4 regions of the Enterobacter sp. UNJFSC 003 genome follow, and region 2 is predicted to be linked to each of the others. Evidence: predicted binding sites of a transcription regulator. Region 2 holds the regulator's gene; each other region holds the start of a gene.
The links. Region 2 encodes PurR, which represses purine synthesis genes. Its sites were predicted from a motif close to CANGCAAACGTTTGCNTG; they were not measured.

Region 1 (5,809 bases), on a different contig from region 2:
GAGGCTGCTGCGCCAAAGGTAAAAATGAAACGGCAACCGGGTTGCCGTTTCTGGTGTTTGCACCCTCTCCCACGGGAGAGGGCATCAGGCCGCACAACTCACTGCATTCCTAATAATCCCGGCAGCCACAGCGAAATTGCCGGGATATAGGTCACCATTCCCAGCACCACCAGCAGCATGCCGTAAAATGGCAGCATGGCGCGCACCACGGTTTCAATCTTCTGTTTGCTCACCGCGCTCGCCACGAACAGCACCGATCCTACCGGCGGCGTGATAAGCCCAATCCCCAGGTTTACCATCATGATCATCCCGAAATGCACCGGGTCGATCCCCAGCGAATTGGTGACGGGCAACAGTACCGGCGTCAGGATCAAAATGATCGGTGCCATGTCCATCAACGTACCGATCAGCAGCAGCATGACGTTGAGATACATCAGGATCACGTACTTGTTATCTGACAGCGAGGTGAAGAACTCGGTGATGCGGGTCGGCAGCTGCATGTAGGTCATCACCGCGCCAAACGCCGCTGCAAAGCCGATCAAAATCATGACGATAGTGACCGTTTTGACCGTCCTGCACATCAGCTTTGGCAGCTCGCTCCACTTGTAATCGCGGTAGATAAACATGGTGACGAAGAACGCCCACAGACAGGCCACCGCCGCGGATTCCGTCGCGGTGAATATCCCGGACAAGATCCCGCCGAGGATAATCACCACCGTCATCAGCCCCCACAGCGCATCAAACAGAATCTTCAGCGCCTGCTTAAACGGGATTTTTTCGCCCTTGGGGTAACCGCGCTTATGGGCAAAGCCGAGGCACATGATCATCAGGCAAAGCCCCAGCAGCAGTCCCGGCAGCACGCCTGCAATAAACAGCGTCGCGATAGAGACCGTGCCCCCCGCCGCCAGCGAATAAATCACCGAGTTGTGGCTGGGCGGGATCAAAATCGCCTGCACCGACCCGCTGGCCGTGACCGCCGCCGCGTATTCTCGCGGATAGCCCTTCTTCTCCATCTCCGGGATCATCACGCTGCCAATGGAGGCCGTGTCCGCCACCGACGAGCCGGAAATTGCGCCGAAGAATGTCGATGCCACAATGTTGACCAGTGAGAGTCCGCCGCGAATAAAGCCGACAAACACGTAGGCAAAATTCACCAGCCGACGGGCGATGCCCCCTTCCGCCATGATTGCCCCGGCAAGGATGAAGAACGGGATCGCCAGCAGGGTAAATTTGTTCACCCCGCTGGTTATCTGGATCATCAGCGCCTCCAGCGGCAGATCAATCCACAGCGCCCCCGCGACGGCGCTTAAACCCACGGCAAAGGCCACCGGCATCCCCAGCGCCAGCAAAATGGCGAGGGTGAATAACAAAACAAAAGCATCCATCGTTCACCCCTTAACTGTGGTTACCGATCAGCACGACCGGACGGTTTTCCTGCGAGCCAAACAGCAGGCGTTCAACAACAAACAGGATCAAAATGGCCGACCCGAGCGGCAGCGGCAGATAGCTCTCGCCGGACGTCAGGAGCGGGAACTCCGCCACCGGCTGCTCCCAGAGGTCGACACACAGCCAGAGGCTGTACCAGAACATCAGCGCGGAGATCAGCAGCATCAGCAGATCGACCACACGGGCGCACAGGTTTTTCAGCATCTCAGGCAGCCTGTCGGTTAGCATGTTTACCGCGATATGTGACCCGGCACGGTAGCCCACTGCCGCGCCGATAAAGGTAAAGGTCACCATGCAGATAATGGCGATCGGCTCCGGCCAGGACTCGCCGCGATTGAGGACGTAGCGCGAGAAGATGCCAATCGGGATCACAATCGTCATCACCAGCAGCGAGATACCCGCCACGGTCATGGCGAGCAGGTACAGGCGGTCCATCCACTTCAGGTAGAGTTCGGACATACATACTCCGGTTTACTGGACGTCAGCGATGGCTTTCATCAGCGCCTGATGCTTGTCGCCAAACTGCGCGCGCACCGGCTCTGTGGCTTTGATAAACACCGTTTTATCGATGTCGTGGAATTGCACTCCACCGGCTTTCATCTTTGCCAGCGCCTGGTCGTTATAGGCTTGCCAGAGCTTGCGCTGTTCGAACTGTGCCTCGCGGGCCAGTGTCAGAACCTTTTGCTGCTCGTCGGCGCTGAGCTTGTCCCATTTCACTTTCGAATACAGCAGCATTTCCGGAGTGATGAAGTGGCCGCTCAGGGTGTAGTTTTTGGCAACCGGCATGTAGTTGTGGGCGACAAAGGTCGGCGGATTATTCTCGGCCCCGTCAATAACGCCGGTCTGCATCCCGCTGTACACTTCGCTGACGCCCATTGCCACCGAGTTCGCCCCCATGTCTTTCAGCGTCGCCAGCGCCACCGGGCTACCCTGCACGCGGATCTTTTTGCCTTTCAGATCTTCCGGTTTGACGATCGGCTCTTTCGTGATCAGATTGCGGGTGCCGGAGTCCATCCACCCCAGGAACACCAGCCGCGATTTTGGGTTGGCGGTCAGTTTGTCACCGATTTGCTTGCCGATGTCCCCGTCGATCACGTTGTGCATGTGGTCTTCATCGCGGAATACGTAGGGCAGCGTAAAGACTTCAATATCGGGCAAGATGGCGGCAACCGGTGCCATGGAGACGCGAATCATGTCGATAGCCCCCATCTGCGCTTGTTCAATCATCTGCTTTTCATCCCCCAGCACGCCGCCGGGAAAAACCTTAATTTCCAGCTTGCCGTCAGTTTGTTGTTTGAGTTTTTCACCCATATGCTGCACCGCCACCACGTTCGGATAGCCTTCAGGGTGAACATCAGCGGCTTTAATGGTTTGGGCAGCGACGGAGCAGGTAAAAGCAGACAGACACAGAGCGGCCAGTAACGGCGTTAGGGTCGTTTTCATCGAGTCAACTCCAGGGTAGTGAGATAAGCGTTAAAACGGTGTTTTATTTTTATACGCTTAAAAATTAGACTACGGCTGGAAAAGCGGAGGTGAAGCGCCTCACAAAAGCGCAAATTTCTGAAACGATGGTTTAGAAAGATTTATTCCCTCTCCCAAAAGGAGAGGGCAAAGATAAAGGTTAGAGGCCGATACGCTATTAACCCTTACGAATCACATACCGATACGGCAACGTTTCTGTCTCTTGCGCTACCAGCTCATGCTCCATGAAGGTACAAAAACCGGGGATGTCACGGGTGGTAGCCGGATCGTCAGCAATAATCAGCAGCGTTTCGCCGGTTTGCATGTTGCGCACGGTTTTGCGCACCATCATTACCGGCTCCGGGCAGCGGAGGCCCTGGGCATCAAGAGTGTGGTCTGGGCTGGAAAACAGGTCGGTCATGGTCTTCTCGGTCATGTTAAAACGGCTGTAGTTTACGCCCGGTTGCCGCCAATGCAAACCAGGTTAACGATTGCGTGAAAATTAGCCATTGCAAAGTCCCGTTAAAGCAGTATGATGCGGCGGTTTTTATTGGGTTCCCTCACCCCAACGTTCAAAAAGGTCACAATATGACGCAGTTTTCTCAATCGCAGCGCGTAAAAGCGTTGTTCTGGCTATCGCTTTTTCATCTGCTGGTGATCACCTCCAGCAACTATCTGGTGCAACTCCCGATCTCCATTTTCGGTTTTCACACCACCTGGGGCGCGTTCAGTTTTCCGTTTATTTTCCTCGCCACCGATCTGACCGTGCGTATTTTTGGCGCGCCGCTGGCCCGTCGCATTATTTTCGCCGTGATGCTCCCGGCGCTGTTCGTGTCGTACGTGATTTCGTCCCTGTTTTATATGGGAAGCTGGCAGGGCTTTGAGGCACTCACGCACTTCAACCTGTTTGTCGCCCGTATCGCCGCCGCCAGCTTTATGGCCTACGCGCTGGGACAAATCCTCGACGTGCACGTGTTCAACCGCCTGCGTCAGAATCACCGCTGGTGGATGGCACCGACGGCGTCCACGCTGTTCGGTAACGTGAGCGACACGCTGGCGTTCTTCTTCATCGCTTTCTGGCGCAGCCCGGACGCTTTTATGGCCGAACACTGGATGGAAATCGCCCTGGTAGACTACTGCTTCAAGGTGCTTATCAGCATTGTGTTCTTCCTGCCGATGTACGGCGTGCTGCTGAATATGCTGCTGAAAAGGCTGGCAGATAAATCTGAAATCACGGCATTACAGGCAGGTTAAAGGTTCGCTTTATCAGTTGTGATAAGATGGGTGAATGAGCCGCTATGGCCGTTTATCGAAAGGAAGAAGTCAATGCGCAATCTGGTTAAATATGTCGGGATTGGCCTGCTGGTTGTGGGCCTTGCAGCCTGTGATAACAGCGACACGAAAACGCCTGCTCAGGGTGCATCTGCAGAAAGCAATGCAACCGGTCAGCCGGTAAATCTGATGGAAGGGAAGCTTACGTTCTCCCTGCCAGCGGATATGACTGACCAGAGCGGCAAGCTGGGCACTCAGGCGAACAATATGCACGTGTATTCCGACGCCACCGGTCAGAAAGCAGTGATTGTGATTGTTGGCGACGACACCAGTGAAGATCTGGGCGTGCTGGCAAAACGACTGGAAGATCAGCAGCGTAGCCGCGACCCGCAGCTGCAGGTCGTGACCAACAAGTCCATCGAACTGAAAGGCCACACGCTGCAGCAGCTGGACAGCATTATCTCTGCAAAAGGCCAGACCGCTTACTCTTCCGTGGTGCTGGGCAAGATCGACAACAAACTGCTGACCCTGCAGATTACCCTGCCAGCCGAAAATCAGCAGAAAGCGCAGACCACTGCGGAAAACATCATTAACACCATCGTGATTCAGTAATTCTTCACGATGATGACGTGGCCTCCGGTGTCTGCACCGGGGGCCATTTTTTTAACCGCCACGTCAGCAACAAGGCAATCGCCACCAGCCCGGCCGCTGCAAGATAGATAACCGGCACGCCTGCCCAGGCCATCACCAGCCCCGCCAGCGGCCCGGTAATGCCTAACGACATATCCATAAACACCGTATAGGTTGCCAGGGCAGATCCCTGATTCTGCTGCGGTACGGCTTTCACCGCCACCACACCCAGCGAGGGGAAGACCAGCGAGAAACCGGCTCCCGCCAGGAACACGCCCACTTTCGCCATCCAGGGTTCGCTGGCGATACCGGTTAGCAGCAGCCCCACAATCTCTATCGCAAAGCAGATCATCGCCACGTTCAAGCCACCGAGACGGTTAATCCCATTCGGGAAGAGTAAACGTGCCCCCACAAACGCGCAGCTAAACAGGGTGAGCGCAAAAGCCGCCCCGTCCCAGCCTTTGGCGTCGTAGAACAGGGTGATGAAGGTGGCGATCACGCCGAAGCCCGCCGATGCCAGCGCCAGCGCCATGCCGTAGGGCCAGACGCGCCCTAGCACCGCACGAAACGGCAGCGGCTTGCCCTTGCTGGCCTTCACTTTAGGGCGCGGCAGGGCAAACAAAATCGCCAGCAGCGCAACGACCATAATGGTTATTGCCAGACCGTACAGGCCGCCATACGCGAAGCAGACCACGCCAAGCGGTGCGCCAATAGCCATGGCACCGTACGTGACAATGCCGTTCCATGAGATCACCCGCCCGATATGCGACGCCCCCACAACGCCCACGCCCCACAGCGTTGAACCGGTTCCCGCCAGGCTTTGCCCAATACCTAAAATGACGCGCCCCAGGCACAGCAGTGCCAGACTAACCCACGGCCACTGGCTGGTCGTTGCGGCCAGGAAGTAGCTCAGGCCACTCAGGAAACAGCCGCACAATCCCACAATGACAATGCTTTTCGGCCCAAAGAGGTCGGCATAGCGTCCCGAATGCGGGCGACT
Region 2 (5,809 bases):
TATTGATGGCCTGCATTCATCAGGGGACTGCCCAGTGGCGCGGATAAATAAAATCTCGATCACGCTCTGTGCTTTACTGTTTACAACACTCTCATTCACGCCAGCGGCGAACGCCTCTGAACAGGCGCGGCATTCTGCTGTACAAAAAACGCATCTGGCAAAAACCACAGAACGTAAGAAAAAAACCACCAGCAAAACCGTAAAGAAAAAAACCACGCCTCAGACAAAAAAAATCGCCTCCAGCAAAACAAAATCGAATACATCCCATACCGCCCTGCCAGGCAAGCGCAAAGCCTCGCAAACTGCCGCTAACCTGGTCACCGAAAAATGCATGACGCGTAAAGGCCACAAAGCGAAATGCACTAAAGTCAACAAAATTGCGGAAGTGCATAAGGTTCGCGTTCAGAAAGCCCAAAAAACGGCAATGAACAAATTGATGGGACAAATTGGCAAACCGTATCACTGGGGTGGGTCCTCCCCGCGTACCGGTTTTGACTGCAGCGGCCTCGTTTATTACGCATACAAAGATCTGGTGAAATTCCGCATTCCGCGTACCGCCAATGAAATGTATCACCTGCGCGACGCCGCACCGGTTAACCGTGGCGAGCTGGAAAACGGCGATCTGGTCTTCTTCCGCACCCAGGGGCGCGGCACGGCAGACCATGTCGGCGTGTACGTAGGCAACGGGAAATTTATCCAGTCGCCGCGCAGCGGCCAGGATATTCAAATTACCTCACTCAGCGAAGATTACTGGGTGCGCCATTATGTTGGCGCGCGCCGCGTAATGACGCCGAAAACCATCCGCTAATCCCTGCCCTGCCACCTCTGTGACAGGGTAAGTTCCTCTTTTGCATACCCTTTCAATTTGCTATCCTTTCCTTGTTGTCTGTAGGGTTATTGGCAGCGTAAATATAATAAGGAGAGAAGCAATGTCGTTCGAATTACCTGCACTACCGTATGCAAAAGACGCCCTGGCACCGCACATTTCTGCGGAAACCCTGGAGTATCACTACGGCAAACATCACCAGACGTATGTCACCAACCTGAACAACCTGATCAAAGGCACCGATTTTGAAGGCAAAACGCTGGAAGAGATCGTACGCAGTTCAGAGGGTGGCGTGTTTAATAACGCCGCTCAGGTGTGGAACCATACCTTCTACTGGCACTGCCTGGCGCCAAATGCAGGTGGGGAACCGAAGGGTGAGCTGGCGGCTGCCATTAACGCAGCGTTCGGCAGCTTTGCGGATTTCAAAGCGAAGTTTACTGATGCCGCAATCAAAAACTTTGGTTCTGGCTGGACGTGGCTGGTGAAAGAGGCGGATGGCAAACTGGCTATTGTTTCCACTTCAAACGCCGGTACGCCACTGACCACTAGCGCAACGCCGCTGATGACCGTGGATGTCTGGGAACACGCCTACTACATTGATTACCGCAACGCGCGTCCTAACTATCTGGAGCACTTCTGGTCTCTGGCTAACTGGGACTTTGTGGCGAAGAACTTCGCCGCGTAAGAGACACGCAGAAGGGTCCGCCCTTCTGCGCTTTTAGCTTATTCTGTGGCGCATGCCGCTTCAGGTTGTTTGCGACCCGACATCAGCACCAATAGCAGGCCGAGGGCAGCAATGATGGCGCCCATCACCGGTACAAAGCTGTACCCCAGCCCACCCGAAATCACTGCGCCGCCTGCTGCGGCACCCAAGGCATTCCCCAGATTAAACGCACCAATATTGACGGATGAAGAGAGTCCCGGAGCTTCATGGGCGACGCGCATGACGCGCATCTGCAATGGCGGTACCACTGCGAAGGTGGCTGCGCCCCATACCACCATGGCAATTGCCGCCCCCACCTCATTTTGCGCCAACCAGGGTATCGCCACCATAATGGCAATCAGCAGGGTCAGGAAGCCTTTCAGGGTACCGCTCACAGAACGGTCGGCCAACTTGCCCCCGAGGTAATTACCGATAGAGAAGCCCACGCCGATCAGCACCAGCATCGCGGTAATAAAAAGCGGCGTTGCATGCATTATCTCGTGCAGTACCGGGGAAATATAGGTGTAGAGCGTAAACATCGCCCCTGCTCCGAGAACGGTTGTCAGCAGCGCAGAGAGCACTTGAGGACGCACCAGCACTGAGAGTTCTTTACGCACATCCGGACGTTCGCCCGCGCTGCCTTTCGGTAACGAGAAGAACAGGGCGATCATCGCCACCACACCCAGCCCGGCAGTGGCGAGGAAGGACATCCGCCATCCGATCGCTTCCCCCATCCAGGTTGCAGCAGGTACGCCGCCAATATTGGCAATCGTCAGCCCCATAAACATGGTCGCCACTGCGCTGGCCTGCTTATGTTTGGGCACCACGCTTGCGGCAACGACAGAGCCCAGCCCAAAGAAGGCGCCGTGGTTCAGGCTGGTCAGAATACGGGACAGCATCAGCGTGGTGTAATCCGGCGCAATGGCGGAGAGCACATTGCCCAGCGTAAAGATGGCCATCAGGAAAATCAGCGCGTTGCGTCGCGCCCGATGCGAAAGCAACAGCGTCATCAGCGGAGCCCCCACCATCACGCCAATGGCGTAGGCGCTGATCAACATACCGGCCGCAGGGATAGAAACCTCTACGCCTTGGGCGATAACGGGCAATAACCCCATCGGGGAAAATTCAGTGGTGCCAATCCCAAAAGCGCCGATCGCCAGGGCCAGCAGGGGAAAATTGATTTTCATGCGTCAACTCCGGATGCCGTGTTATGTCGTAACACAGAACAAAGAAGCGGAAAGCATGACATCAATCACAAAAAATGAGAAGTTAACAAATTGGCAAAAGATTTTTGCCAGAGGGGTAACAATCGGGATAAGCAGGAGGGAGAGAACGCTCCCTCCGCGTAAATCAGTGCAGTACTGCCGTCAAACCTGCGGCAACAATCAGCGCCAGCACAATCACGGTCGTCGTCAGCGAAAACTTCAGATCGGTATTCATCAATTTTTCTCCTTTTAATCCCCCCACAAAAAGTGAGTCTGCTCATTTTTACACAGTTTACGTCAAAAATCTTCCTGGATTTAAACGGATATCCACTTTTGCTCTTCCCCTTTTCACCAAGATAGGACAAAATTCCACGCTAAATTTATTAGCGTACCGGCCATTGACCCCCTCCTGACGTCCTGAGTCGTTTTCCCGGCGTGTCGCAATTCCAGATTGCGTAATAAGGGTGAGAGAAGGCAAACGTTTACCTTCATGTTTTTCAGGAGCTTAGGATATGGTCTGGAGTGACATTTAATGGCAACAATTAAAGATGTGGCAAAACGCGCAAACGTTTCCACTACAACCGTATCACATGTTATTAACAAAACCCGTTTCGTTGCGGAAGAGACGCGCAATGCCGTCTGGGCAGCGATCAAGGAACTGCACTACTCGCCGAGTGCGGTTGCGCGCAGTCTTAAAGTTAATCACACCAAATCCATTGGTTTGCTGGCCACCAGCAGTGAAGCGGCCTATTTTGCCGAGATCATTGAAGCGGTAGAAAAAAACTGCTTCCAGAAAGGCTATACCCTTATCCTGGGCAACGCGTGGAACAACATTGAAAAACAGCGAGCCTATCTGTCAATGATGGCGCAGAAGCGCGTGGATGGTCTGCTGGTGATGTGCTCCGAGTACCCGGAGTCGGTGCTTTCCATGCTTGAAGAGTATCGCCACATACCGATGGTCGTTATGGACTGGGGTGAAGCGCGTGCCGACTTCACCGATTCCGTGATTGATAACGCCTTCGAAGGCGGTTATATGGCGGGACGTTATTTGGTGGAACGCGGTCACCGCGAAATTGGTGTGATACCGGGGCCGCTGGAGCGCAACACCGGTGCGGGCCGCCTGGCCGGGTTTATGAAAGCGATGGAAGAAGCGATGATCGCGGTGCCGGAAAACTGGATTGTTCAGGGTGACTTTGAACCCGAATCAGGCTATCGCGCGATGCAGCAGATTGTCTCCCAGCCGCACCGTCCGACCGCCGTCTTCTGTGGTGGTGACATCATGGCGATGGGTGCACTCTGTGCGGCAGATGAGCTGGGGCTGCGCGTACCGCAGGATATTTCCGTCATCGGGTATGACAACGTGCGTAACGCGCGCTTCTTTACCCCTGCGCTGACCACCATTCACCAGCCAAAAGATTCACTGGGCGAAACAGCCTTCAATATGCTGATGGACAGGATCGTCAACAAGCGAGAAGAATCCCAGTCAATTGAAGTTCATCCTCGCCTTATTGAACGCCGTTCCGTTGCGGATGGTCCGTTCCGCGACTACCGTCGTTAATCTCATACGGAGCCCGCTACGCTGGCTCCCGTAACCACTCCCGGTTAAGCGTATCACTGTCTCCCAGGTAATCCAGAAGCCAGGCCATTGCAGGTGATACATCGCTTTGCTGCCATGTCAGGCAACAGGCGGCATCCGGGAAGGGGTTCTCCAGCGTCAGCGCAGCCCATTCACCCGTGTCAATGCGCGGGCGCGCAAAATGGCCAGGCACCATTGCAACGCACAGCCCGGCGCTGAGGCAGGTCGCGGATGATTCCCAGTCCGGGGCCACAACCCGGCGCTGGTTATCCAGCAGCCAGGTAATACGCTTGGGCAACGAGCGCGAGGTATCTTCCAACACCAGCGACGGCCAGTTGCGCAGCGCGTCATCGCTCAGCGGCCCTTCCATTGTCGCCAGCGGATGCTCACGCGCCACCACGCATTTCCAGTTAAGCATGCCCATATCGCGGAACGCATAGCGCCCCCCGACGGGGATCGCCTGGGTTGCCCCAATCGCCATCTCCACCCTGCCGTCCGCCAGCGCGTCCCAGACGCCGTTGAACACCTCCTGGGACACCCGCAGCTCCACATCCGAGAAATGACGATAAAAATCAACAATCATCTGCCGCGTTCGTTCCGGTTTGACGATGTTATCTACCGCGATGGAAAGATGCCCTCGCCAGCCGTTAGCAATCTGCTGACACTGTTCTCGGGTGATCTGCATTTTTTTGATAACAGATCGCCCTTCTTTCAAAAACCACGCCCCGGCAGGCGTTAACTCAACGTCGCGATGACGCCGTTCAAACAGGGGAACCGCCAGCCACTCTTCCAGCTGGCGTACCGTATAGCTTATCGCCGAGGGCACGCGGTGTAGCTCCTGCGCTGCACCGCTAAAGCTGCCGTTACGCGCGACGGCATCCACAACTTCAAGAGAATAATCTGACCACATTTTCTGCCTGCAAAATTTTTGAATGCACCCGCCAAATATTAGCGTTTCACAAGCCGCTTTGCACTCCCTACACTCTGCGCCAACGTACACCTGCCTCCTCAAGGAGAAGAAATAATGCAACCTCATAAAGGATTTTTAGTCTGGCTCGCCGGTTTGAGCGTGCTGGGCTTTTTGGCCACCGATATGTACCTGCCGGCCTTTGCCGCGATGCAGGAAGATTTACAGACCCCGGCTGCCGCCATCAGCGCCAGCCTGAGCGTATTCCTTGCCGGCTTTGCCTTCGCGCAGTTGCTCTGGGGCCCGCTTTCCGATCGCTTTGGTCGTAAGCCGGTCTTGTTGCTGGGTCTGGCTATTTTTGCCGTGGGCTGTCTGGGGATGCTGTGGGTACGCGATGCAGCCTGGCTGCTGGTGCTGCGCTTCGTGCAGGCCGTTGGCGTATGTGCCGCAGCGGTGACCTGGCAGGCGCTGGTGACGGATTACTATCCTGCTTCACGCACTAACCGCATTTTCGCCACCATTATGCCGTTGGTGGGGCTTTCGCCCGCCCTCGCCCCCCTGCTGGGAAGCTGGCTGCTGGCGCATTTCGACT
Region 3 (5,809 bases), 340 kb from region 2:
ATGGTTACGCCGGGCTGGGCCAGCAGACAGAGAGCGGCATTTTCACCGGGCTCAACCACCAGCAGACTAACCTCTTCGGCAGTATCGCTCAAATTGACGCTGGCAGCATCCCCCGTTGCCGGAGTCCAGCTCATGCCATGCGCCAGAAAATGCCAGCTTTTCGGCATTTGTGGTTTCAGGAAACGGATCGCAACCAGCGCATTTAATACCAGTTCAGCACGCTGTTCTTTTGAGAGAACTAAATCGCGGCATTTTTCTTCAAAAGAAAAATAAAGTGCAGCATCGTCAACGCAAAAGCCTGACGGCGCAAAGGCGTCCGGAGTTAACATTCGACGAGGAAAACGAGAACGGAACAACATGCCATTGGCTAAATCAAGCATCATACGATCGTGCTCGTCGCAAAAATACCAGCGCCAGTTATCGTCAGGTTTAATACGCATGTCTCTCTCCCGTCCCCAAACACCCTGTTCTAAAAATGTCCTGTTTGCCGCCTCGTTTATAACAACATTAATAAAAGACCATAATGTCTAAATAAGCAACAATGACGGAATATAAAACAAGCAGGGCCGGAAATAAAGCCCTGGTTGTCTGATTAGGAAAAAAGATTAGATATGAGTAACGATTTCTTTAATCAACTGCGGCCCTTTAAAAATAAAGCCGGAATAAATTTGCACCAGTGATGCTCCTGCCGCCATCTTCTCGCGGGCAGCAATCACAGAGTCGATACCGCCGACGCCGATAATTGGTAACTGACCTTTTAATTCAGCGGATAGCGCTCGAATAATTTCTGTGCTTTTTAATTGTACTGGACGGCCGCTTAACCCACCCGCTTCGTCACAGTTTTTCATTCCCTGAACAAGAGAGCGATCGAGCGTCGTATTGGTCGCAATCACACCATCAATATTATGACGAACTAAACTGTCGGCCACCTGGATCAATTCTTCAACAGAAAGATCCGGCGCGATCTTAACCGCGACGGGAACATATTTATGGTGGATCGCCTGGAGCTCGTTTTGTTTATTTTTAATGGCGCTCAGAAGATCGTCCAGCGCTTCGCCATATTGCAGTGAACGCAGACCCGGGGTATTCGGTGATGAAATATTCACCGCAATATAACCGGCATAGGCATAGACTTTTTCCATACAAATCAGATAGTCATCTTTGCCCTGCTCAACCGGCGTGTCTTTATTTTTACCTATATTAATGCCTAATATGCCATCAAAATGAGCTTTTTTAACGTTCTCGACCAGGTGATCAACACCAAGATTGTTAAAGCCCATGCGGTTGATCAGACCTTCTGCTTCGACCAGGCGGAACAGACGCGGCTTGTCGTTACCCGCTTGCGGACGCGGCGTAACGGTTCCGATCTCAATGGAGCCAAACCCCATCGCGCCCAGAGCATCAATACACTCGCCGTTTTTATCCAGACCGGCCGCGAGACCCAGTGGATTTTTAAACGTCAGGCCCATGCATTGGACAGGTTTTTCCGGCACGTTTTGACGTACCAGCGCGGCCAAAGGCGTGCCTGTAATACGACGTAACTGCTGAAATGTAAATTCATGAGCGCGCTCAGGATCGAGCTGGAAAAGGGCTTTACGAACGAAGGGGTAGTACATGAACTCTCCTGGATTCCCGGTGTGCAAACCGGGAGGGGATTATGTGCGATCCTGCCCGGAAAGGGAATTGACCTGTGGCAAAAAAATCAGCGTTAAACGCAATCGTTTACTTTGACCTTCTCTTCTTATGCACTTTTTCGCATTTAAATTGCAGATAAATCATTTAGTGGAATTACCCGGCGATGTCACACTCCTGAAAATTGTTATGAATGTTAGATAAAAGCAAACAATTAGTTATAAGGAGTACCTATGCGCGTCATTACCCTGGCCGGAAGTCCACGATTCCCTTCACGTTCCAGTTCGCTGCTGGAATATGCCCGCGAAAAGCTCAATGCCCTGGATGTGGAAGTGTGCCACTGGAATCTGCATAACTTCGAACCAGAAGATTTGCTTTACGCCCGTTTTGATAGCCCGGCGCTCACCGCCCTTACTGAACAACTCAAAGAGGCTGACGGGCTGATTGTAGCAACGCCTATTTATAAAGCCTCCTTTTCGGGCGCGCTGAAAACCTTGCTCGATTTGCTGCCAGAACGCGCGTTGGACGGGAAAGTGGTGTTACCCCTGGCAACGGGAGGCACGGTTGCCCATCTGCTGGCGGTGGATTATGCCCTCAAGCCGGTGCTTAACGCTTTAAAAGCGCAGGAGATCCTTCACGGCGTCTTCGCGGATGACTCGCAGGTCATCGATTATCAACACAAACCGCACTTTACGCCGAATCTGCAAACCCGCCTCGACAACGCGCTGGAAACCTTCTGGCATGCCCTGCACCGCAGGGATATTCAGGCACCCGCACTGGGTCAACCGCAAGGAGTTGCACATGTTTAAAACACTGACACGCATTGGGCTGGCTGGTCTGATGGCCGTCTCAGCGCTGGCCCACGCGGCTGACGCGGCGCCGGAAAGCCTGCGTATTGGCTATCAGAAAGGCAGCGTCAGCATGGTGCTGGCCAAAAGCCACCAGCTTCTGGAAAAGCGCTTTCCGCAAACCAAATTCTCTTGGGTGGAATTCCCCGCGGGGCCACAGATGCTGGAGGCGCTTAATGTGGGCAGTATCGACCTGGGCAGTACCGGCGATATTCCGCCGATATTCGCACAGGCTGCCGGGGCGGATCTGGTGTACGTAGGTGTGGAGCCTCCAAAGCCAAAAGCAGAGGTGATCCTGGTGCCTGAAAATAGCGCCATCAAGAACGTTGCGGAGCTGAAGGGTCACAAAGTGGCGTTCCAGAAAGGTTCCAGCTCACACAACCTGCTGCTGCGCGCCTTGCAGGAGGCCGGACTGACGTTCACCGATATTCAGCCCGTCTATCTGACGCCTGCTGACGCACGCGCGGCATTCCAGCAGGGCAACGTGGATGCCTGGGCAATCTGGGATCCGTACTACTCCGCCGCATTACTGCAGGGAGGCGTGCGGGTGCTGAAAGACGGTACCTCTCTGAAACAGACCGGCTCGTTCTATCTCGCGGCCCGTCCGTATGCGGAAAAAAACGGCACATTCATTCAGGGCGTGCTTGATACCTTTACGCAGGCCGATGCCCTGACGCAGAGCCAGCGTCAGGAAAGCATTGCCCTGCTGGCAAAAACCATGGGCTTACCTGAGCCAGTGATTGCCAGCTATCTCGACCATCGTCCGCCAACCACCATTAGCCCGGTGGACGCACGCGTCGCTGCGCTTCAGCAGCAAACCGCTGACCTCTTCTATCAAAATCACCTGGTTCCAAAACAGGTGGATATTCGCGAACGCATCTGGCAACCCGCAGGCAAAGAAGGAACAAAATCATGAGTCTGAATCTTTTCTGGTTTCTACCCACCCACGGTGATGGACAGTATCTTGGCACAGAAGAGGGTTCCCGCCCGGTTGACCACGGCTATCTGCAGCAGATTGCGCAGGCCGCAGACCGTATCGGCTTTACCGGCGTACTGATCCCCACCGGACGCTCGTGCGAGGACGCGTGGCTGGTGGCGGCCTCCATGATCCCGGTGACTCAGCGCCTGAAATTCCTGGTTGCACTGCGCCCAAGCGTGGTCTCCCCTACCGTTGCGGCGCGTCAGGCCGCAACGCTAGATCGCCTTTCTAACGGTCGCGCGCTGTTTAACCTGGTCACCGGCAGCGATCCGCAGGAGCTGGCGGGTGACGGGGTGTTCCTCGACCACACCGAGCGCTATGAGGCGTCTGCCGAGTTTACCCGCGTCTGGCGCCGTCTGCTTGAGGGTGAAACCGTGACCTTTGACGGTAAACATATCCACGTTCGCGACGCGAAGCTCTACTTCCCGCCGGTTCAACAGCCGCGACCGCCCCTCTATTTTGGCGGATCGTCGGATGTGGCACAGGATCTGGCGGCAGAGCAGGTCGACCTCTACCTCACGTGGGGCGAGCCGCCTGAACTGGTGAAAGAGAAAATTACTCAGGTGCGCGCCAAAGCCGCAGCGCAAGGTCGCCACGTGCGCTTCGGTATTCGTCTGCACGTGATTGTGCGCGAGACCAACGAAGAAGCCTGGCAGGCCGCTGACCGTCTGATTTCTCATCTGGATGATGACACCATCGCCAAGGCGCAGGCGGCGTTTGCAAAAACCGACTCCGTTGGGCAGCACCGGATGGCGTCATTGCATAACGGCAAACGCGAGAATTTAGAAATTAGCCCGAACTTGTGGGCGGGCGTCGGGCTGGTGCGCGGCGGGGCAGGCACTGCGCTGGTCGGCGATGGCCCAACCGTCGCCGCGCGGATTAATGAATATGCTGAACTCGGGATCGACAGCTTTATCCTCTCGGGCTATCCGCATCTGGAAGAGGCTTACAAAGTGGGAGAACTGTTGTTCCCACATCTGGACGTTGCCATTCCAGAAATTCCACAACCGCGACCGCTTCAGCTTCAGGGTGAAGCCGTGGCTAACGAATTTATTCCGCGAAAAGTCGCGCAAAGTTAAGGAGTAGCTATGTCCGCCACTTCGCAAAAATGGCTGCTGCGTGCCGCCCCGTGGTTCTTGCCCATCGGCATTATTGCTGTCTGGCAGCTTGCCTCATCCGCAGGCTGGCTGTCGAGCCGCATTCTGCCCTCTCCGGAGGGCGTAGTAGAGGCCTTCTGGTCGCTGAGCGTCAGCGGCGAGCTATGGCAACATTTGGCCATCAGCTCCTGGCGCGCGGCGATTGGTTTTTCCATCGGCGGAAGCATCGGTCTGGCGCTGGGGCTGATCAGCGGCCTTTCTCGCTGGGGGGAGCGGCTGCTGGATACCTCCATTCAGATGCTGCGTAACGTGCCGCATCTGGCGCTGATCCCGCTGGTGATTTTGTGGTTTGGCATTGATGAAAGCGCCAAGATTTTCCTCGTGGCGTTGGGGACCCTGTTCCCGATTTACATTAATACCTGGCACGGGATCCGCAATATCGACCGCGGGCTGGTGGAGATGGCGCGGAGCTATGGATTATCGGGATTTGCGCTCTTCGCACATGTCATCTTACCCGGCGCCCTGCCCTCCATCATGGTGGGCATACGCTTCGCGCTCGGTCTGATGTGGCTAACGCTGATCGTTGCAGAAACCATCTCCGCGAACTCCGGCATTGGCTATCTGGCGATGAACGCCCGCGAATTCCTGCAAACAGACGTGGTGGTGGTCGCGATTATTCTTTACGCCCTGCTCGGCAAGCTCGCTGACGTTAGCGCCCAGTGGCTGGAACGCAGCTGGCTGCGCTGGAATCCGGCTTATTCCACCACTCAGGAGGCAAAAGCATGAATACTGCCCGACTGAATCAGGGGACGCCGCTGTTACTCAACGGCGTGACCAAACGCTACGGCGAAAACACTATCCTGAATGCACTTGATCTGCACATTCCTGCCGGCCAGTTTGTGGCCGTTGTCGGCCGAAGCGGCGGCGGCAAGAGCACCTTGCTACGTTTGTTAGCCGGGCTTGAAGCACCGAACGGTGGCGAAATTCTGGCCGGTAATACGCCGCTGGCGAACATCCAGGATGATACCCGCATGATGTTTCAGGACGCGCGCTTGTTGCCTTGGAAAACGGTGATCGACAATGTGGGACTGGGTCTCAAGGGCGACTGGCGGGATGAGGCAAGGCAGGCTCTGGCCGCGGTGGGCTTGGACAATCGCGCGGGTGAATGGCCTGCTGCACTGTCAGGCGGGCAAAAGCAGCGCGTTGCGTTAGCACGCGCATTGATACACCGACCAGGCCTGCTGTTGCTCGAT
Region 4 (5,809 bases), on a different contig from region 2:
CCTTGACCAGACTATGACCAAGCGCAAGTGCGGCATCCGGCCCATGGCGTTTATAGCAGGTGCCTACGGCGGCGCGTTCGTCATCGTTCATTAAAGGCAGGTTGATTGCCGCAGGCATCGCACCCTGTGCAAATTCGATCGGCGCGCGAACGTCGATTAAAGGGGTATCTGACGCGAGGATCGCGCGATAATCCGTTCCATCGTTCATGATTATTCCAGAAGAAAACTGAGCAGCAATGGGCGGGGATTTTACGCCGGGGAAGGGGAAGGTCAACTCCCCGGCGTAGATGTGTTACTTGAGCTTTGACTGCGCCCAGACAATGCCGCTCGCATATTCAGGCGGCAGCAGAGGGGTGATTGCTTCGAGCGTGGCGCTCAGACGGTCCGTGTCGGTATCGTTCAGGTTCAGGTGACCCACCTTACGACCGGGGCGCACCTCTTTGTCGTACCAGTGCAGATGCACCAGCGGCAGCTTCAGCCAGTCGTAGTTCAGCTCGGTCCCGATCAGATTGAGCATCACCGATGGGCTGTTCACTACCGGTTGCGGTAACGGCAGTTCGGTAATGGCGCGCAGATGCAGCTCAAACTGGCTGATGGACGCACCGTTTTGCGTCCAGTGGCCGCTGTTGTGCACGCGCGGCGCCAGCTCGTTAATCAGCAGACCGGCAGGCGTAACGAAGCATTCCATCGCCATTACGCCAACATAGCCCAGTTCATGCATGATGGCGGAAAGCATCTCTTCGGCTTGCGCCTGCTGTTCGAAGTTGGCCTGTGGAAACGCCACGCTGGTGCGCAGAATACCGTCCTGATGGAGGTTATGCGTCAGGGGATAAAACACGGTATGGCCGTCATGACCGCGTGCGCCAACCAGCGAGACTTCGCCGCTAAAGTTGATGCCCTGCTCAACAATGCACTCGCCGTAGCAGTCGTCCGGTAGCTCAGCGGTGTCGTGCGCGCGCAGACGCCACTGTCCGCGGCCATCGTAACCGCCGACGCGACGCTTCACAATCGCCAGCTCGCCCAGCATGGCGAAGACGTCATCCCATTCACTTTTATCGGACAACAGCTGCCACGGGGCCGTAGCCAGACCGAGTTTGTCAAACAGCTGCTTTTGCGTGAGACGGTCAGCGATGATCGGGAACACATCGCGGTTAACGAAGGCGTTATGACGCGCCAGCTCGCGGGTCAACGCGGTTTCCGGCCAGCGTTCGATCTCGGCTGTAATGACGCTCTGATGGAACGGTACGGCTTCCGGCTCGGCATCCAGCCCAACGGGCCAGACGGAAATACCCAGCGGTTCACCGGCCTGGCGCAGCATACGGCCTAGCTGACCGTTGCCGAGGACGCAAACCTGCTTCATGCCGCACCCCGCGGATCCGGGTTGTCCAGCACCTCGTCGGTCTGCGCTTTACGCCATTCTGCCAGGCGCTGATGGAGTGCTTTATCGTGGGTCGCCAGAATTTGCGCGGCAAGCAGAGCGGCGTTTGCTGCGCCCGCTTTGCCAATGGCCAGCGTGCCGACAGGAATACCGCGCGGCATTTGAACAATGGAGTAAAGGCTGTCGACACCGCTTAACGCCGCGCTTTGCACGGGAACACCCAGTACCGGTACCAGCGTTTTAGCGGCAATCATGCCTGGCAGATGTGCTGCACCGCCCGCACCGGCAATGATCACCTCGTAACCGTTCTCTTCAGCGCTTTCGGCGAAGCTAAACAGTTTGTCGGGCGTTCTGTGCGCGGAGACCACTTCAACGTGGTGCGGAACATTCAGGATTTCAAAAATTTCGGCGGCGAACTGCAGGGTAGCCCAGTCGCTTTTGGACCCCATCACGATGGCGACACGCGCCGGATTATTGCGGGAAGACATGCGTCTTAAAACTCCTGTGGTGCGAAACACACTGCTTTTGAGGGCACAGAGAATAGCATGTTATACGGGCAAGGAAAACGGTTGCGCGGTTAAAAGATGAGCTGTTGTTGGCCCGGGGAGAGAACAAAACAGACCGCCATTGGCGGTCTGTTCAGGGTTATGCCGACGTCTTTTTACAGAAGATTTCCGGCGGTCAGGTTCTCTTCGTCGAATGCGTGGCTGACATCAATATGATTCTGCACGCCGGTGTCGATATTTGAGCCTGCTTCAGGGAGGGAGAAGCGATTCTCCGCCGCCATCGCGCCAGTGGACAGGACAGCTGCCAGGAGCAGGGTGCTCACGATGCTGATTGTTTTCATTCTCTTTCCTTCCTCATCGTATTGTCGCTGTCGCTTGTACGTACTGGCGGCACGGCAATCAGGGGGCTTATTTAGTCAGTTCTGCAGTCATATGAACGCGGTTTTTGAACTGCGCGCTGGTGATTTTATAGGACGCACCCTGGTCAGCAGCCTGAGCAGCAATTTTTGCTTCGGCGCGGTCAAGGGTTGAAGCAGTAGCGCTGACGCTCTGCGCGAAAGAACCGAAAGAGATCAGAGAGAGTGCGGCAACTGCAACGAAAGTTTTGATAGATTTCATGGTCATATTCCTTAAGCATTTTGTTTGAGTAGGGCGTGCTGCCCTGATGTGATTAATAATAGACCGACCATGGGCTGATTAAAATCGAAACAATTTGCCGATATCATTCAAAAAAATTGAACTGGTTTTGAGCGGTGAGTGCGGTGAGATTCAGAAGGGAAAGGCAATTAACTCCACGCCTTCAGGCGTGACGTTAACCATGGAGCCTTCGCTGTGCCAGGCGCCTAAAACCACACGATGAGCAGGCTCGCCGTTGGCGATAAGGGAATGTACGTCCGGACGATGGGTATGGCCGTGGATGAGCCACTGGACGTGATGCTTTTCCATCACGTTGACGACCGCCTGTGGGTTAACGTCCATAATGGTCAATGATTTACTGCTGTTGGCCGCTTTACTGCCCGCACGCATTTTGGCGGCGATACGGTTGCGGATGAACAGCGGCAGGGCCAGGAACAGCGTCTGGATCCACGGCGTGTGGACCTTGGCGCGAAACGCCAGATAGCCGGTATCGTCGGTGCAGAGCGTGTCGCCGTGCATGATCAGCACCTTGCGGCCGTAGAGATCGAGCACCTGTTCTTCCGGCAGCAGCGTCATGCCGCTTTCGCGGGCGAAGCGCTTACCGATCAGAAAATCGCGGTTGCCGTGGATGAAGTAACAGGGGACGCCTGAATCAACCAGCGCTTTTATGGCTGCAGCCATTTCACGATGCAGCGGATTAGGATCATCGTCCCCAATCCAGGCTTCAAAGAGATCGCCCAGGATGTAAAGCGCATCTGCGCTTTTCGCTTCACCGCTCAAAAAACGCAGAAAACCGGCGACGATCGCCGGTTCTTCTGTTTGCAGATGCAAATCTGCAATAAAGAGTGTCGCCACGAATTACTCGCTGACGGTCACGCTTGTAATCACAACGTCTTCTTTTGGAACGTCCTGGTGCATACCGCTGCGGCCAGTAGAGACGGCTTTGATCTTGTCTACCACGTCCATACCTTCAACCACTTCTGCGAATACGCAGTAGCCCCAACCCTGCAGGCTTTCGCCAGAGAAGTTCAGGAAGTCGTTGTCGGCCACGTTGATGAAGAATTGCGCGGTTGCAGAGTGAGGCGCCTGAGTACGGGCCATCGCCAGCGTACCACGGGTGTTTTTCAGGCCGTTGTTCGCTTCGTTTTTGATCGCTTCTTTAGTCTCTTTCTGGTTCATGCCAGGTTCAAAACCGCCGCCCTGGATCATAAAGCCATTGATCACACGGTGGAAAATCGTGTTGTTGTAGAAACCTTCGCGGCAGTAGTCCAGGAAGTTTTTAACTGTTTCAGGCGCTTTGTCATCAAAGGTCTTGATTACGATATCGCCATGATTAGTGTGGAAAGTAACCATTTTTGCATCCTGTTCCGTTATTGTGGTGCGTCGACCCCTGTTCGGGTCACATATAGGGGCTTGTTATAGCATAACCTCAGGATGCGATCACCTTGCATTGTGTGCTGCTTCGGGTTTGAATTACGGGTAGAATACCCGGTTTTCGTCCACACACGTGTTTACATGGAATCTTCGATGTTAAAAATCTTTAATACAATGACGCGCCAGAAAGAGGAATTTAAACCTATCCATGCCGGGGAAGTCGGCATGTACGTGTGTGGTATTACGGTTTACGATCTCTGTCATATTGGCCATGGCCGTACCTTTGTTTCGTTTGACGTGGTTTCACGTTACCTGCGCTTCCTTGGCTATAAGCTGAAGTATGTGCGCAACATCACCGATATTGACGACAAAATCATTAAACGCGCTAATGAAAATGGCGAAAGCTTTGTCGCGCTGGTGGATCGTATGATCGTGGAAATGCACAAGGATTTTGACGCGCTCAATATTCTGCGCCCGGACAGCGAGCCGCGTGCGACCCACCATATTCATGAAATTATCGACATCACCGAGAAGCTGATCGCGCGGGGTCATGCCTACGTGGCGGATAACGGCGACGTGATGTTCTCTGTGCCAACGGACCCGACCTACGGTTCGCTTTCCCGTCAGGATCTGGACCAGCTGCAGGCTGGCGCCCGCGTTGACGTGGTCGACGTGAAGCGTAACCCGATGGATTTCGTGCTGTGGAAAATGTCTAAAGAGGGCGAGCCAAGCTGGCCTTCTCCGTGGGGCGACGGGCGTCCAGGCTGGCACATTGAATGCTCGGCGATGAACTGCAAACAACTGGGTAAACACTTCGACATCCACGGTGGCGGTTCGGATCTGATGTTCCCGCACCATGAAAACGAAATTGCCCAGTCGACCTGCGCGCACGGCGGCGAATACGTGAATTACTGGATGCACTCCGGCATGGTGATGGTCGATCGCGAGAAGATGTCTAAGTCCCTCGGCAACTTCTTCACCGTGCGTGACGTGCTTAAGTATTATGACGCGGAAACCGTGCGTTACTTCCTGATGTCCGGCCACTACCGCAGTCAGCTGAACTACAGCGAAGAGAACCTGAAGCAGGCGCGCGCAGCGCTGGAACGTTTGTACACCGCGCTGCGCGGCACCGACAAATCCGTCCCTGCAGCGGGCGGTGAAGCGTTTGAAGACCGCTTTGTTGAGGTGATGAACGACGACTTCAACACCCCGGAAGCCTATTCCGTGCTGTTCGATATGGCGCGCGAAGTGAACCGTCTGAAGTCAGAGGACATGGCTGCTGCCAATGCGCTGGCGTCTCACCTGCGTAAGCTCTCATCCGTGCTCGGCCTGCTGGAGCAGGAGCCGGACGTTTTCCTGCAGAGCGGCGCGCAGGCAGATGACGGCGAAGTGGCGGAAATTGAAGCATTGATTAAAGCGCGTCTGGAAGCGCGTCAGGCGAAAGACTGGGCGGCGGCGGACGCTGCGCGTAACCGTCTGACCGAGATGGGCATCATTCTGGAAGATGGCCCGCAGGGCACCACCTGGCGCCGTAAGTAAGTCTGTAATACCCGGTGGCGCTTCGCTTACCGGGCCTACAAGAGAACGTTGGCCGGGCAAGGCGTAGCCGCCACCCGGCTTTTCTTTTATCTCCGTTTCCACCACAACACGCCCATCAGCACCACACCCGGCAGCCATACCCACAGCAATTCCGAGATAATCACCTGATGCCCGTAAGGCGTGGTGTAGCGTGACAGCGCAAACGGCGCGACCTTAATCACCTGCCACGGGGCAAAGAAACGTTCATCCGACCACGGCCACAGCCAGCCGACGCCTTTTCCCCCGGTGGTTATTGAATCCAGCAGGCTGTGCGACAGCAGCGACACGGTTAAAAAGAGCCAGCAGCGCATCAGGCTGGCCCTGAACCATCGTCGCC

Region 1: tusA (sulfurtransferase TusA) is a predicted target of PurR. The motif match lies at 3,388-3,405, and genes of this name have one in related genera.
Region 3: pyrD (quinone-dependent dihydroorotate dehydrogenase) is a predicted target of PurR. The motif match lies at 1,712-1,729, and genes of this name have one in related genera.
Region 4: purE (5-(carboxyamino)imidazole ribonucleotide mutase) is a predicted target of PurR. The motif match lies at 1,937-1,954, and genes of this name have one in related genera.

Annotation. Positions count from the first base shown of each region.
Region 1 is NZ_JBAKHK010000008.1:59,824-65,632, reverse strand. It holds gene zntA (Zn(II)/Cd(II)/Pb(II) translocating P-type ATPase ZntA) at 1-22, shown strand, start outside; gene V5P19_RS17365 (TRAP transporter large permease) at 99-1,385, opposite strand; gene V5P19_RS17360 (TRAP transporter small permease) at 1,396-1,905, opposite strand; gene V5P19_RS17355 (TRAP transporter substrate-binding protein) at 1,918-2,889, opposite strand; gene tusA (sulfurtransferase TusA) at 3,086-3,328, opposite strand; gene V5P19_RS17345 (7-cyano-7-deazaguanine/7-aminomethyl-7-deazaguanine transporter) at 3,496-4,161, shown strand; gene V5P19_RS17340 (DcrB family lipoprotein) at 4,234-4,791, shown strand; gene V5P19_RS17335 (MFS transporter) at 4,796-5,809, opposite strand, start outside.
Region 2 is NZ_JBAKHK010000002.1:253,774-259,582, forward strand. It holds gene V5P19_RS07265 (C40 family peptidase) at 35-808, shown strand; gene sodB (superoxide dismutase [Fe]) at 930-1,511, shown strand; gene V5P19_RS07275 (MFS transporter) at 1,550-2,716, opposite strand; gene V5P19_RS07280 (YnhF family membrane protein) at 2,880-2,969, opposite strand; gene purR (HTH-type transcriptional repressor PurR) at 3,267-4,292, shown strand; gene punR (DNA-binding transcriptional activator PunR) at 4,309-5,220, opposite strand; gene punC (purine nucleoside transporter PunC) at 5,335-5,809, shown strand, end outside.
Region 3 is NZ_JBAKHK010000002.1:597,387-603,195, forward strand. It holds gene zapC (cell division protein ZapC) at 1-440, opposite strand, end outside; gene pyrD (quinone-dependent dihydroorotate dehydrogenase) at 606-1,616, opposite strand; gene ssuE (NADPH-dependent FMN reductase) at 1,866-2,441, shown strand; gene V5P19_RS09045 (sulfonate ABC transporter substrate-binding protein) at 2,434-3,396, shown strand; gene ssuD (FMNH2-dependent alkanesulfonate monooxygenase) at 3,393-4,538, shown strand; gene ssuC (aliphatic sulfonate ABC transporter permease SsuC) at 4,548-5,342, shown strand; gene ssuB (aliphatic sulfonates ABC transporter ATP-binding protein) at 5,339-5,809, shown strand, end outside.
Region 4 is NZ_JBAKHK010000003.1:182,097-187,905, reverse strand. It holds gene mnmH (tRNA 2-selenouridine(34) synthase MnmH) at 1-208, opposite strand, end outside; gene purK (5-(carboxyamino)imidazole ribonucleotide synthase) at 293-1,360, opposite strand; gene purE (5-(carboxyamino)imidazole ribonucleotide mutase) at 1,357-1,866, opposite strand; gene V5P19_RS11040 (hypothetical protein) at 2,040-2,225, opposite strand; gene V5P19_RS11035 (YdgH/BhsA/McbA-like domain containing protein) at 2,293-2,502, opposite strand; gene lpxH (UDP-2,3-diacylglucosamine diphosphatase) at 2,653-3,375, opposite strand; gene ppiB (peptidylprolyl isomerase B) at 3,379-3,873, opposite strand; gene cysS (cysteine--tRNA ligase) at 4,048-5,433, shown strand; gene V5P19_RS11015 (metal-dependent hydrolase) at 5,520-5,809, opposite strand, start outside.